2 regions of the Arthrobacter sp. 01N442 genome follow, and region 1 is predicted to be linked to the other one. Evidence: riboswitches for the same ligand, from Rfam matches in the RefSeq annotation. Region 1 holds a riboswitch; the other holds the start of a gene.
The links. Region 1 has a riboswitch for thiamine pyrophosphate ahead of AC1DNC_RS12490 (bifunctional hydroxymethylpyrimidine kinase/phosphomethylpyrimidine kinase). Riboswitches for the same ligand answer to the same signal wherever they lie in the genome.
Positions count from the first base shown of each region.

Region 2: linked by a shared signal. The riboswitch ahead of AC1DNC_RS07640 (ECF transporter S component) and the one ahead of AC1DNC_RS12490 (bifunctional hydroxymethylpyrimidine kinase/phosphomethylpyrimidine kinase) in region 1 are both predicted to bind thiamine pyrophosphate.

Region 1 covers NZ_JBFTRD010000005.1:257,817-264,862, forward strand. Annotated here, with positions in the region: gene AC1DNC_RS12480 (vitamin K epoxide reductase family protein) at 1-163, opposite strand, end outside; gene AC1DNC_RS12485 (Rne/Rng family ribonuclease) at 637-4,020, shown strand; TPP riboswitch at 4,164-4,261, shown strand; gene AC1DNC_RS12490 (bifunctional hydroxymethylpyrimidine kinase/phosphomethylpyrimidine kinase) at 4,311-5,900, shown strand; gene rplU (50S ribosomal protein L21) at 6,267-6,575, shown strand; gene rpmA (50S ribosomal protein L27) at 6,636-6,899, shown strand; gene obgE (GTPase ObgE) at 7,016-7,046, shown strand, end outside.
Region 2 covers NZ_JBFTRD010000004.1:66,940-73,985, reverse strand. Annotated here, with positions in the region: gene AC1DNC_RS07655 (UDP-N-acetylglucosamine 1-carboxyvinyltransferase) at 1-167, opposite strand, end outside; gene AC1DNC_RS07650 (energy-coupling factor transporter transmembrane component T family protein) at 297-1,100, opposite strand; gene AC1DNC_RS07645 (ABC transporter ATP-binding protein) at 1,097-2,698, opposite strand; gene AC1DNC_RS07640 (ECF transporter S component) at 2,712-3,344, opposite strand; TPP riboswitch at 3,414-3,557, opposite strand; gene AC1DNC_RS07635 (heme-degrading domain-containing protein) at 3,681-4,220, shown strand; gene AC1DNC_RS07630 (DUF4235 domain-containing protein) at 4,262-4,525, shown strand; gene mnhG (monovalent cation/H(+) antiporter subunit G) at 4,606-4,998, opposite strand; gene AC1DNC_RS07620 (MrpF/PhaF family protein) at 4,988-5,263, opposite strand; gene AC1DNC_RS07615 (Na+/H+ antiporter subunit E) at 5,260-5,805, opposite strand; gene AC1DNC_RS07610 (Na+/H+ antiporter subunit D) at 5,802-7,046, opposite strand, start outside.

The sequences.
Region 1 (7,046 bases):
CCAAGGCGCCGGAGGCAAGCCAGCCGACCACGCCGGTGATCAGCAGTAGCCAGGCGAAGGGCCGGTCACGCGTCATCGGCGGCAACGGGCGCTCCGCAGCTGCCGCGCCGGCGCCACGCTCGTGGGCAGTCACGTCGCCGGGGGCGTGGGAGATGCTGGGCATGGGATTTCAGTCCTTTGCGTCGGGTGCTCTTGGGCCGATTCTATCGCCGGAGGCTGGACGTAACCGGGTAGGCGTTGGGCCGTCGACAGTGATTCGGTCCACGGCGCGGACAGGATGACCCGCTTAGCCCTGCTTTGGCGCCTGCTGTGAGACAATGAACCTGGCTGGGGCTCGATCCACATTCGGGTCTCGGTCCGGCGACTTTGCTTTCAAGACCGCCAATGATGAGCAGGGCATACTCTGGATCACTTGATCCGGCCTATCCCGCAATGCCATTGGACGGCACCTGGTTGTGACACAGAGATCAACGGGTTCAAAGCAATCTCGCCGGCCTTCCAGGGCTGCCGCACCCCACTGCCGGTGCGAACCTGGAGGTATCCAACTGACTTCTGTCGGTGCCTGCGGGTGCTGACAAATATTTGCCCCACGGGTGCCGGATGTGGCGGTACGTCAGGGCAGGAGTGTAGCCACATATGGATAATGACCAGCTTGTAGCCGGTAACAACGAAGCCGCTGCCGCCGAAGAAGCCCCGGAAACCGCCGCCGCGGAGGCGCCCAAGAAGGCAACCAGGTCCCGCCGCAAGGCCGCCCCGAAGGCTGAGGCCGCGGTTCCCGCTCCCGAAGCCGTTGCTGACGTCGTTGCTGACGCAGCCCCGGCCGCTGACAACCTCGAAGCCCCCGCAGCCAAGGCCCCGGTCCGCCGGAGCCGGTCCCGCAAGAAGACCGAGGACGAAGTGTTGCCCGCCTTCGCCGATTCAGCCGCGGCCGCGGAAGCTGCCCCCGCCGCCGAGGCATTCGTTGGACTGCCGGCCGCCGAGACGGCACCGGAAAAGCCGGTCCGCCGCCGTGCCTCCCGCGCCAAGACGGCCCCGGCCCCTGCACCGACGGAAGAGGCCGCCACGCAGGCCGAAGCCGCTGAAGTGCCTTCCGACGCGCCGGCTGCCGAGACCGCACCCGCCGAGGCCGCACCCGCCGAGACTGCAACCACCGCGGCTGCTCCGGCAGAGGCGCCGGCTGCCGAGACCTCCGAGGCACCCTCGCTCTTCCTGGCTCCCGGCGCTGTCACCTCGATGATTTTCCAGGCCCCGGACCTGAGCACCGTCGTCCGTCCCGCCCCGGCCCCCGCGGCAAGCGCGGAAGCCGAAGAGGAAGAGGACGAGGAAGGCGACGACGCCGGCAGCCGCCGCCGTCGTCGCAGCCGTGGACGCCGTGGCCGCAGCCGCACCGGCGAAGCCGACACCGACTCAGACGGCTCCGCCGAAGGTGCGGGCGAGTCCGACGAAGACTCCGAGGGGACGCTCGAAGACGGCGTGACCTCGCGCCGGCGCCGCCGTCGCCGCCGCGGAGACCAGGACCTCGAACTGACCGGTGGCGGGGACGACGATCCGCCCAACACGGTCACCCGCGTCCGCGCGCCGCGTGCGATCAGCGAGGCCCCGGCCAGCAACCGCGTCACCTCCCTCAAGGGCTCCACCCGCCTGGAAGCCAAGAAGCAGCGCCGCCGCGAATCCCGCGACACCGGCCGCCGCCGCACCGTCATCACCGAGGCCGAGTTCCTGGCCCGCCGCGAATCGGTGGACCGCCAGATGATCGTCCGGCAGCGCGACGACAGAATCCAGATCGGCGTCCTGGAAGACGGCGTGCTGGCCGAGCACTTCGTCTCCAAGACCCAGCAGGACTCCCTGATCGGGAACGTCTACCTGGGCAAGGTCCAGAACGTACTCCCGTCCATGGAAGCGGCCTTCGTCGACATCGGACGCGGCCGCAACGCCGTCCTGTACGCCGGCGAAGTCAACTGGGACGCCGTCAACCTCGAGGGCAAGCAACGCCGGATCGAGAACGCGCTGAAGTCCGGCGACTCCGTACTCGTCCAGGTCACCAAGGACCCGGTGGGCCACAAGGGCGCCCGCCTGACCAGCCAGATCTCGCTCCCGGGACGCTACCTCGTGTACGTGCCCGGCGGCTCGATGACCGGCATCTCCCGCAAGCTGCCCGACGTCGAACGCAACCGGCTCAAGCGGATCCTCAAGGACCGCCTGCCGGAGGACGCCGGCGTGATCGTCCGCACCGCGGCTGAGGGCGCCTCGGAAGAGGAACTGACGCATGACATCAACCGTCTGCGTGCCCAGTGGGAAGGCATCGAAAGCCAGTCCACATCCACCAAGATCCTCGCCCCGGAGCTCCTCTACGGCGAACCGGACCTGACCATCAAGGTGGTCCGCGATGTCTTCAACGAGGACTTCTCCAAGCTGATCGTCTCGGGCGAGGAAGCCTGGGACACCATCGAGGCCTACGTCACCTACGTGGCACCGGACCTGGTGGGCCGGCTTGAAAAGTGGACCAAGGACACGGACATCTTTGCCGCCTGGCGCATCGACGAGCAGATCCACAAGGCGCTGGACCGCAAGGTCTTCCTGCCCTCCGGCGGCTCCCTCGTGATCGACCGCACTGAAGCCATGACCGTGGTGGACGTCAACACCGGCAAGTTCACGGGCAGCGGCGGCAACCTCGAGGAAACCGTCACCAAGAACAACCTCGAAGCGGCCGAGGAAGTCGTCCGGCAGCTGCGGCTGCGCGACATCGGCGGCATCATCGTCATCGACTTCATCGACATGGTGCTGGAATCGAACCGCGACCTCGTGCTGCGCCGCATGGTGGAGTGCCTGGGCCGGGACCGGACCAAGCACCAGGTCGCCGAGGTGACCTCGCTGGGCCTCGTGCAGATGACCCGGAAGCGGATGGGCACCGGGCTGCTGGAAGTCTTCGGCGAACAGTGCGAGGCCTGCGCAGGCCGCGGCGTCGTCACCCACGACGAGCCCGTGGAGCACCGCCGCGCCAACACCGTCGCCGCGGAACACCACGTCCCGCGCACCGAACACCAGCCCGCCGCACGCACTGAGCGCAAGCGCCGCCGCGGCAAGGGCGGTCAGGGAGCCGGCGAAACCACGCCGTCCGCCCCCGCAGCCGTGCACGCCGAGCCCACCGAGGCAGAGCGCCACGCGAAGGCGGAGGCGACGCGTGCCGCGCTGGCCAACATCGCCGCCGCAGCACACGCAGCCCACCTGCACGACGGCGAGGCAACAGCCGCTCCCGACGCCGAGACCCGCCAGGCAGCGCTCGACGCCGCCGTGGAGCTCGCTTCGACGGAGGAAGCAGCGGGACGTCCCGCGGCAGTGCTGACCTTCGGCGGCGAACAGGTCGCCTTGCCCTTCGTCGAGCACGCCGAGGAAACCCCGCAGCCTGCGCTGACCCTGGATGTGCTGACCGAAGCGTTCGCCCACTTGGGCGACGCCGAAGCCGGCAAGCCGGCCGACGCGGTCCAGACTGCGGAACGTCCGGCGGAACGGTCCTCGGAACGGTCCGCACCGGAGGCTCCCGCGGCGGAGCAGGCGGCGCCAGCCGCCTCCCGTGCCACCCGTGGCCGCGGCCGCGCACGGACGGCTCGGATCACGCCGCCGAGCGCACGCACCGCCGAGGCGCAGGCGCCGGTCCGGGAGGAGACCCGCAAGGCACCCGAGGCGCAGGCCCCGGTCCGGCAGGAAGCCCGCAAGGCGGCCGCACCCCAGGCGCAGGCCCCGGTCCGGCAGGAGACCCGCAAGGCGGCCGCACCCCAGGCGCAGGCCCCGGCTGAGGCAGCTAGCGGCACCGGAGCCCGGCGGGTGCGCCGGAACCGGAGCGCCAGCCGAGCCCAGGGCGCCGCCAACGAGACGTCCGTACAGCAGCGGGAAACCGCTCCGTCGGCTGCGGCCGTCTCGGTCCACGAGGCGAAGGCCCCGGAGCAGGCCATGGTGGCCACCAAGCCGGCCGCCAACAAGCCGATCATCCTCGGCGTCGGCGTCCCGGCGTCGGAGCTCTAGGGCCAGCAGGCATCACGGCTCGCGGGTGCCGTCCGGAATCGATGTAGCGTTACGTCGATCCCGGACGGTACCCGCGAGTTGGTTAACGGGCCGGCCACTGGGCTGACATGTAGGAAGCCTGGCGGCGGGGAACGCTAGGCTAGGGGACTGACACGGGGTGCCGCGCATCGAGCCGGCTGAGATCCAGACCCGTTGAACCTGTCCGGTTAGCACCGGCGAAGGGATGTCTCTTGTCTTCCACGACCGCGCTCTCATCAACCCAACCGGGACCTGACCGGGCCCCGGCCCTCCTGCAGTCCGTCTTCCCGGCGCCCGACGCCGGAACCCCGGGGACGCCAAGGATCCCGCGGGTACTCGCCATCGCCGGCTCCGACCCCTCCGGCGGGGCCGGCATCCAGGCCGATCTGAAAAGCATCGCCGCGAACGGCGGCTACGGAATGGCGGCCATCACGGCGCTGACGGCCCAGAACACCAAGGGCGTAAGGTCCGTGCATGTGCCGCCGGCGTCTTTCCTGACGGCCCAGTTGGAGGCCATCAGCGATGACATCACCATCGATGCCGTCAAGATCGGCATGCTTGGCGACGACTCTGTGATCGACGCCGTCCGGACCTGGCTTGAAAAGGTGCGCCCCGGCGTCTTGGTCCTGGACCCGGTGATGGTCGCGACAAGCGGTGACCGGCTGCTGCAGGAATCCGCCGAGACCGCGCTGCGGGAGCTGCTCCCGCTCGCGGACCTGATCACCCCGAACCTGGCCGAACTGGCCATGCTGCTCGGCGAACCGGCCGCCCAGGACTGGGACGGGGCGCTGGAGCAGGGCAAACGGCTCGCGGCGCTGACCGGCACAACGGTGCTGGTCAAAGGCGGACACCTGCCGGACACCGGAACCCACGTCGGCGGGTCCTACGACGGCGGAAGCCAGGACGCCGGCGGCTGCCCGGACGCGCTCGTCAACACCGGGGGAGTGCTGGGCCAAGAGGTGGTGGTCGTGGCAGGCCCGCGAATCGCCACCCGCAACAGCCACGGCACCGGCTGTTCGCTGTCCTCGGCGCTGGCCACGGTCCAGGCCAGGACGGGGGATTGGGAGACATCGCTGCGGGACGTGAAACCCTGGCTGCTCGGCGCGCTGCGGGAAGCAGGGCGCCTGGAGGTCGGAACCGGCAACGGACCGGTGCACCATTTCCACCACCTGCAGCCCGCCGCTTCGCCGGCCGGTGCGCAGCTCCCCGCCGAGGGCCACTTCGCGGCGCTGCTGGAAGGGCACGCGGCGGACGAGCTGGAGGCGATCTACGCCTTGGGCTTCATTCGGGGCCTCGCGGACGGCACCTTGCCGGAACACGAGTTTGCCTACTACCTCGCACAGGACGCCCTCTACCTCAACGGCTACTCCAGGGTGCTCTCCCGTGCGGCGGCGCTGGCGCCGTCGGAAGCCGAACAGCTCTTCTGGTCCCGTTCGGCGCAGCAGTGCCTCGAAGTCGAATCCGAACTCCACCGGAGCTGGCTGGCCGGCCGCACCGTCGAGAGGCAGCTGGGCCCGGTCACCAAGGCCTACGTGGATCATCTGCACGCAGCCTCGCTCGCGGGCAGCTACGGCGTGCTCGTCGCGGCTGCGCTGCCGTGCTTCTGGCTCTACGCCGAGGTGGGCGCCACGCTCCACCGCGACTTCCTCACCGCCGGTGCACCGGCCGGGCACGCATATGCTGACTGGCTGCGGACCTACGCCGACGAGGCCTTCGCCGAGTCGACCCGGCAGGCGATCAGGTACGCGGACGCGGCAGCCCGCAACGGCTCCGAGGCGGAGCGCAACGCCATGGCGGTGGCCTTCCGGCAGTCCGCCCGGTACGAAGTCGAGTTCTTCGACGCGCCGAGGCTGCACGCCTGAGCCGCGCGGAGCAGGGCAGCCGGTAACATAATGGGGCGCGGTTCCGGAAGTCGCTGCAACACCACAACTTTGTCCCCCGCGGACATGGTGTGGCGCCTGTCACGCACTACCCGCCGGGACCAGCCTCGTTTGCGACCGAAGGCAAAATTAGCGTAGTCTAGATCTTCGGTGCTTACGCCAACACTTGGGTTATGACCTTGAGGAACTGTTCACCCGTATTACGGGCAGGACATTCCACGGGATAGCTCATGGGTTCCCCCGGGGAATCCACCGGCGTTGAGGCACAGCGTGAGCCGGTCCAAACATTTTGGCCCCAGGTTCCGCACGCAAATCTAGTAATAAACGTCGAGAGAAGTGAGTTCCCCAGTGGTGTACGCGATTGTCCGCGCAGGCGGCCGCCAAGAGAAGGTTTCCGTTGGAGACTTCGTTACCCTGAACCGCGTCCCCGGTGGAGCCGGCAGCACCTTTGAGCTGCCCGCACTGCTCCTGGTGGACGGTGACAAGGTCACGTCTGCAGCCAAGGACCTGGCCAAGGTAACGGTCACGGCTGAGATCCTGGAAGACCTCCGTGGTCCCAAGATCGTCATCCAGAAGTTCAAGAACAAGACCGGTTACAAGAAGCGCCAGGGTCACCGTCAGGAACTGACCAAGGTCAAGATCACCGGTATCAAGTAACTAGCGTTACTGTTCAGGTTTTCAGCAGATTCCCCAGAATTTTAAAGGCAGGCATTTCAAATGGCACATAAAAAAGGCGCGAGCTCCACTCGCAACGGTCGTGACTCCAACGCCCAGTACCTCGGCGTCAAGCGCTTCGGCGGCCAGGTAGTTTCCGCAGGCGAGATCATCGTCCGCCAGCGTGGCACCCACTTCCACCCGGGCGCCGGCGTTGGCCGTGGCGGCGACGACACCCTGTTCGCCCTGACCCCCGGTGCTGTCGAGTTCGGCACCCGCCGTGGTCGTCGCGTTGTGAACATCGTGGCTGCTGCAGCTGCAGAGTAACAACAAGTTCTAAATCGGTGGGGCGGGCCAGTAGGTCCGCTCCACCGGTGTTTTAACCGCATTACAATCATCTTGGGCCCCTCGCGGACCCGAGGAACAGCACTGAGGAGATCCACGTGGCGAGCTTTGTAGACCGGGTAGTACTGC
Region 2 (7,046 bases), on a different contig from region 1:
AGCCGCTGGATCATCTTCAGGCTCAGGTTCTGCTTGCCCTGTTCCATCCGGGCGATGGCGCTTTGGCTGGTTCCCAGCTCGGCCGCGAGCCTGCCCTGGGTCCAGCCCTTTTCGCCGCGGGCGTCCCGCAGTACGGCGCCGACGTGTTCAGCAGTCTGTTGAGTCATATATCAATCAATATCACGGATGAGTTATCCGACGCCACGAAACCCCCTGCACTGCAGGCAAGCTCACAAAATATTCGTCTGGTGCGATATTTCTTCTAATGACGGGGTCGGAGGGCAGGGATCCGCCGGCTACTGCTGCCCGAGAAACACCATATTCCACGTCCCTGCAGCGAGGGCCGCGGCCACGGCAGCGCCGGAAATCAGCAGGCCGCCGAGGACCACCCATGCGTCCAGCCGGCTGAACGAGGCCGCCCGAGCCCAGGTCCGCTGCGCCCCGCCGAAGCCGCGCGCTTCCATGGTCACCGCGAGCCGGGAAGCGCGGCGGACCGCCTGGACCATCAGGCCGAAGCTTTGCCCCAGCGTAGCTTTCATCCGCTGCCAGGGATTACCGTGCGAGCCGACACCGCGGGCGCGCCGGGCCATGCCGATGGTCTGCCATTCCTCGGCCATGAGCCCCACCAGCCGCATCGCGGCCAGGGTGCCCAGCACGAAGCGGTGCGGCAGCTTCGCCTGCTGTGCCAGGGCATCGGCCAGGTCCGTAGGATCCGTGCAACTCATCAGCAGCACCGCCGGCAGCGCGATCGCGAGGCCGCGCAGCAGGAAGCCCAGTCCGAGCTGCAGCGATCCTTCGCTGATGGACCAGATGCCGACGTCGAGCCGGATCCGTCCATGGTCCGGGGCCAGGATCGCGGTGCTCCAGCCGCCCACGGCCGCCGCGAGGATCAGCGGCCAGCCGCGCTGCCAGAGCAGGGCCAAGGTCAGGCCGGCAAGCGGGAAGAGCAGCAGTTCGGAGGCGAGCGCCACGGACGCGGACACCCAGTCGATGGAGAGCGCCAGCGCGATCGTGATGAGCACGACGCCGGAGAACTTGGCCAAAGGGTTGGCGCGGGTCAGCAAAGCGTGGTTTCCGCGCAGGGTCAGCGCGTCCCTCATGTGGCCGCCACCCCGTCCGGCTGGGGTGCGCCGAGTTTCAGCTCGGCGCCGCCCAGGACCTGGCTGAATTCCGCATCGTGGGTCACCGAGACCACCGCGGTCCCGGCGTCGAGGAGCTCGGAGAGGAAAGAGGCCAGTTCCGCCCAGGTGTTGGCGTCCTGGCCAAAGGTGGGCTCGTCCAGGATCAGCACCCGCGGGTGCGCAGCCAGCACGGTAGCCACCGAGAGCCGCCGCTTTTCGCCCCCGGAGAGCGTATAGGGGTTGGCGTCCACGAGGTCGCGGAGCCGCAGGCGTTCCAGCAGCTCGTCCACCCGTTCTTCGCCGCGGCCCAGCTGCCGGGGACCGAACATCAGTTCGTCCAGCACCCTGCCGGTGACGAACTGGTGCTCGGGTTCCTGGAACACCGTGCCGATCCTGGCGATCAACTGCTGGGCCTTCCACTTATAGGGATCGATGCCCGCGCCCTCGCTCAGCCCGGTCGTAGCGGAGACCGCCCCGGCCACCGGTGCCAGCAGGCCCGCCAGGGTCAGGGCGAAGGTCGACTTTCCGGACCCGTTGGGGCCGGTGATGGTCAGCGCCCGGCCCGCCCGGACCTGGGCGGCGATGCCGGACTGCACCGGCGCGGGCGGAACCGTGTGGAAGCCCCGCAGCAATCCGGCGCGGCGCGGGCGTTCCCGGGATACGGCCAGCCCCTCGGCAGCCAGCAGCAGTTCACCGGCAGCGTCATCCCCTTCCGCGTCCGCTCCGGCGTTGCGGGGGCGGGTGGCCGGCACGTGGCCCGGCACCCAGACTCCGGCGGCGATGAGCATGTCCCGTGCCTGTTCCAGGACCTGGTCCGGAGGCCCGTCCAGCAGCACGGCGGAGTCCGTCCCGGAGCCGGGCTGCAGCACGACGATCCGGTCCACCAAGTCCTTCCACACGGCAACCCGGTGCTCCACCACCACCAGGGTGGCCCCCGTCTTGTCCAGGGACCTTCCTACGGCGTCGCGGACCTCCAGGACCCCGGCCGGGTCGAGGTTGGCTGTGGGCTCGTCCAGCAGCAGCAGTCCGGGCCGCATCGCAAGGATCCCGGCGAGCGCCAGCCGCTGCTTCTGGCCGCCGGAGAGCGCCGACGTCGGGTGCTGCAGCGGTAGGCCGCCGAGCCCGACGTCGTCGAGCGCCTCCGCCACCCTGCGCCAGATGTCCGCCGGCGGGACGGAGAGGTTTTCGGCTCCGAACGCCACGTCGTCACCGAGCCGCGAGAGCACCACCTGGGTCTCCGGGTCCTGCTGCATGAGCCCGGCCCGGCCGCGCCGGGCCCGCGGCGGGGCGCCGTCGATGAGCAGGGTGCCAGTTTCGTCGTCGTCCTCGGCCTCCGCTGGAACGGCGGCCGAGGTGGCTGCCGCAGTTCCTGCGGCGCTGTTGTCGCCCAGCACCCCCGCCAGGGCGTGCAACAGCGTGGACTTGCCCGCGCCGGACGGGCCCAGCAGGAGCACACGCTCGCCCGGGCTGATGTCCAGGTCCAGGCCGCTCACGGCGGGACGGGACCGTCCGGCGTGCCGCCAGCCCCAGCCGCGGGCACTGACCGCGGCCGGGCGCACGGAGTCGTTGGATGTCATGCGGATGCGTTCCTTAGGAGAACACAGGTTCCGATGCCGCCTTGCGGGACGCGAAGGAGGCCAGCACCCCGGTCTTGGCCAGGCCGCGGGTGGCGAGCCAGGACAGTCCGCCGGCGATCACTGCTCCGGAGATGGCGCAGAAGATAATGTAGGCGAGCTTGTCCCCGGCTTCGTACGCGATGTTCCAGCCCCAGGGCAGGAAGGAGTCGTTCAGGCCGCAGAACAGGCCCGCGCCGGCGCCGGCCAGCAGGGACACGGGCAGGTTGAACTTCTTGTACAGGAACGCGGCGAAGACGAGTTCCGCGCCGAGGCCCTGCAGAATGCCGGAGATGAGCACGGTGGTGCCGTACTGCGAACCCATGATCAGCTCGCTGGTGGCCGCCACCGCCTCGCAAAACAGGGCTGCCCCGGGCTTGCGGACCACGAGCATGCCCAGCACCGCCGGGATCATCCAGCCGCCGGCGTAGAGCCCGGTGAGCGGCGGGTAGGCCGCGGTGAGCGGGCCCGTCACGAGGTTGGCGCCCTGGTCCCAGGCCCAAAAAATCACGCCGCCGGCAACAGCGATCAACGCGGCCACCACAATGTCGACTACGCGCCAGCTGTACTTGCCGGCGGTAAGCGTCTGCTTCGCAGAAATGTCAGTCATGTCGTCCTCCTGAGGTACAGGAGGGGAGGGCGCTCCGGCGGCGCCGCGGCTTTCGCCACGGGTGCCGGGCACCCTGAGAACTCGACTCCCTTGCGCCGGTACTAACCGGATCAGGTTCGAGGGTCTGCGGCTGTCCGCACTCTCAGCGCCCACCTACGGTTCCCTGGACTGCTCCAGTGATGGCCCGACGGCGGCGCTCCCCTGTCGTATGTAATTCGCCCTTGTGGGCTGGCCCAGTTTACACCCGGCGGCCCTCTTCGGCGGTGCCCCGCAACGGCCCGCTTGGTAGAGTCGGCCCAGGAAGCGATTACCGGACACTGACGGAAGCTGAAGCCCTTGACCGACTCACCAGTGACTTCCCCCGACTTCGACCCGGATTCCGCGGAGCCGCAACCGCCAGGATCCCTGGCGGCGCTGATCGGCCGCATCCTGGCGGAGATCGACGAGCTGCAGTTCCAGGCGTTCAGCAAGGACGACGCCCTGGACCTGGGGCTGCTGCTGGTGCAGCTCGGCCGGCAGCGTTCCCATCCGATCGCCGTCGACATCACCAAGGGCGAGCAGGTCCTGTTCCACGCCGCGCTGGAGGGCGCCACGCCGGACAATGAGCGCTGGATCAAAGCCAAACAGCGCACCGCCGTGCGGTACGAAGTCCCGTCCCTGCTGGTGGGCCTCCGGGCCCGCGCCGCCGGAGGAAGGATGGAGGACAACGCCTGGTTCGACCAGCGGGAGTTCGCCGCGCACGGCGGCTCGTTCCCCATCTATGTGCGGGGAACCGGAGTGGTAGCTACTGTCACGGTGTCCGGGCTGCCGCAGAAAGCCGACCACGAGCTGGTTGTCGAGGCACTTTCCGAAATCCTCGGCCGCTCGGGACGCTAGGCTAGGGGAAGCCCTGTTTCCTCCCGCAAGGAGTACGAAGTATGAACATCTTCATCAAACTGCTTGGCACTGGAGTCAGCCTCCTCGCCGGTTTCGTCGGCACCAAGGTGGTCGACACCGTCTGGGAAAAGACCACCGGCAACAAGCCGCCCAAGGGCCACGACGACGACGTCCCCACCACGCTGCGCCAGGCCCTGACCTTCGCGCTGATTTCGGCCTCGGTCAGCGCCATCATCCAGGTCCTCGCCAACCGCGGCACACAGCGGGCGATCACCCGCTTCGCCAAGACCCAAGACATCGTCTAGGCGCATCGTCTAAGAGCAGTACCTGAGGTTCCCGGCCTGGTCGGACCGCCATGCGGGCGGACTGCCCGCGGCCGGGAACCTCACTCGTCGTCGGTGAAGCCTTTTTTGCCCGCCGCCTGCTGGACGACGGCTTCCAGCTCGTCGGCGCTGAGCAGTTCCGGGTGCAGGTGCTTGGTGCGGTAGCCGGCGCGGCCCACCATGTGCGCCGAGACCGGCACCGTGAGCAGCTGGAAGATCCAGGCCACCAGGAGTACGGGCCATACCCACCAGGTGCGCAACTGCAGCCCCACCGCGCAGAGCAGCAGGAACAATCCCAGCACCTGCGGCTTGGTGGCGGCGTGCATCCGGCTCATGAGGTCCGGGAACCGCAGCAGGCCGATCGCGGCGCCGAGGGACATCAGCGCCCCCACCACCATGAACACTGCGGAGACGGCGTCGATCACGGCGTCGGCGGACATCGCCTCAGGACTCATTTGGCTTCCTCCGGTCTGCCACGAAACGGGCCACCGTCACCGACCCGACAAAGCCGATGATCGAGATGGACACCAGCAGCATCAGGTTGTTCAGGTGCCGGTTTACGGCCATGTCGATGCACAGTGCCGCGCCCAGGATGGCCAGCAGCACATCGGCGGCCAGCACCCGGTCCAGCAGCGAGGGCCCGCGCGCGATGCGGATGATCGCGCCGCCCGCGGCGAGCGAGAGCACCACAGCGGTAATCGTCAACACCAGCGGCATCATGCGCCAACCTCCTGCTCGAGTGCGGACAGCTCGGCCTTGGTGCCCATGATCCTGATCAGCCCGGCCTCGGTGTCGCGGACCTCCTTGCGGAGCTTGTCCGCGTCCTCGGCGTCGCGGACGTTGATGCCGTGGATGTAGAGCGTGGACGTGGACCTGTCCACCTCCACCACTACGGACCCCGGGATCAGCGAGATGACGTGTCCCGTAGCGGTCACCAGCAGGTCGGAGTGGCTGCGGAGCGGGACGGCGACGACGGCGCTGATCACCTTGGGCCCGCGCACCACGGCCAGATACAGGACCTGGAAGCTGGCAGCCACCACCTTGCCCAGGAAAACCACGGCGAACGGTACGGCGCGCAGCACATTGAAGCGGCCGCCCAGCTCCACCGGCGGCAGGTAGAACAGCCGGGCCACCACCACCGCGATCAAGGCGCCAAAGAGCAGGTTGCCGGCGCTGAAGTCCTGCCAGAGTGCACCCCAGACGATGACGAGCCAGACCAGCAGGGGCAATTCCTGGCGCAGCGAGATCCTCTTGCGCGTCATTTCCCGCCCTCCTGCCGCAGCGGTTGGGCGATCGGCGGAACCGGCGCCTCGTCCCCGAGCACGGCGTGGATGTAGGCGGAACGGTTCAACATCTCCTCGGCGGACTGCCCGGCAACCCGGAAGAGCGGCCCGGCGAACACCGTCAGCGCCACCCCGAACAGCACCAGGCCCAGGGTGGAACCCACCATGGTCCGCGGCAGCAGCGTCACATTACGCTGGCCCGCGCGGTCGCCGGTGGCCGCGTCGGCGGGAGCGGCGAGCAGGACGGGGTCGGGATGTTCGGCATCCTCGGGCTTGCGCCAGAAGGCACGGTTCCAGACCCGGGCGATGGCCAGCAGGGTCAGCAGGCTGGTCAGCACGCCGCCGGCCACGAGCGCGTAGGCCAGCGGGGTCCCCAGGGAGACGCCGGCCTGCAGCAGGCCGAGTTTGCCCAGGAAGCCGGATAACGGGGGGATTCCGGCCAGGTTCATGGCGGGCACGAAGAACAGCACGGCCAGCAGCGGCGAAAGCTTCGCCAGCCCGGCGATCCGGTCCACCGAGGAACTCCCGGCCCGGCGCTCAATCAGGCCGGTCACCAGGAACAGGCTGGTCTGGATGGTGATGTGGTGCGCCACGTAGAACACAGCGGCTCCCAGGCCCGCCACGGAGGACATCGCCAGGCCGAACACCATGTAGCCGATGTGGCTGACCAGGGTGAAGGAGAGAAGTCGCTTGATGTCGCTTTGCGCCAGGGCGCCCAAAATCCCCACCACCATGGTCAGGAGGGCCGCAACCATCAGCGGGGTGTTGAACGTGTCCCCGGGAAAGAGCAGGGTCTCGGTGCGGACCATCGCGTACACACCCACCTTGGTAAGCAGCCCGGCGAACACGGCCGTGACCGGGGCGGGTGCGGTGGGATAGGAGTCCGGGAGCCAGAAACTCAGCGGGAAGACGGCGGCCTTGATGCCGAATGCCACGAGCAGCAGCACATGCAGGAGGTTCCGGGTGCCCTGGTCCAGGTCGACCAGCTTGACCGCCAGGTCCGCCATGTTGATGGTCCCGGTGGCGCCGTAGATCATGGCGATCGCGATCAGGAAGAGGACCGAGGAGACCACCGAGACCACCACGTAGGTCACGCCGGCCCGGATCCGCGGGCCCGTCCCGCCGAGGGTCATCAGGACGTAGCTGGCAGTCAGCAGGATCTCGAAGCCCACATAGAGATTGAAGAGATCCCCGGAGAGGAAGGCGTTGGACACTCCCGC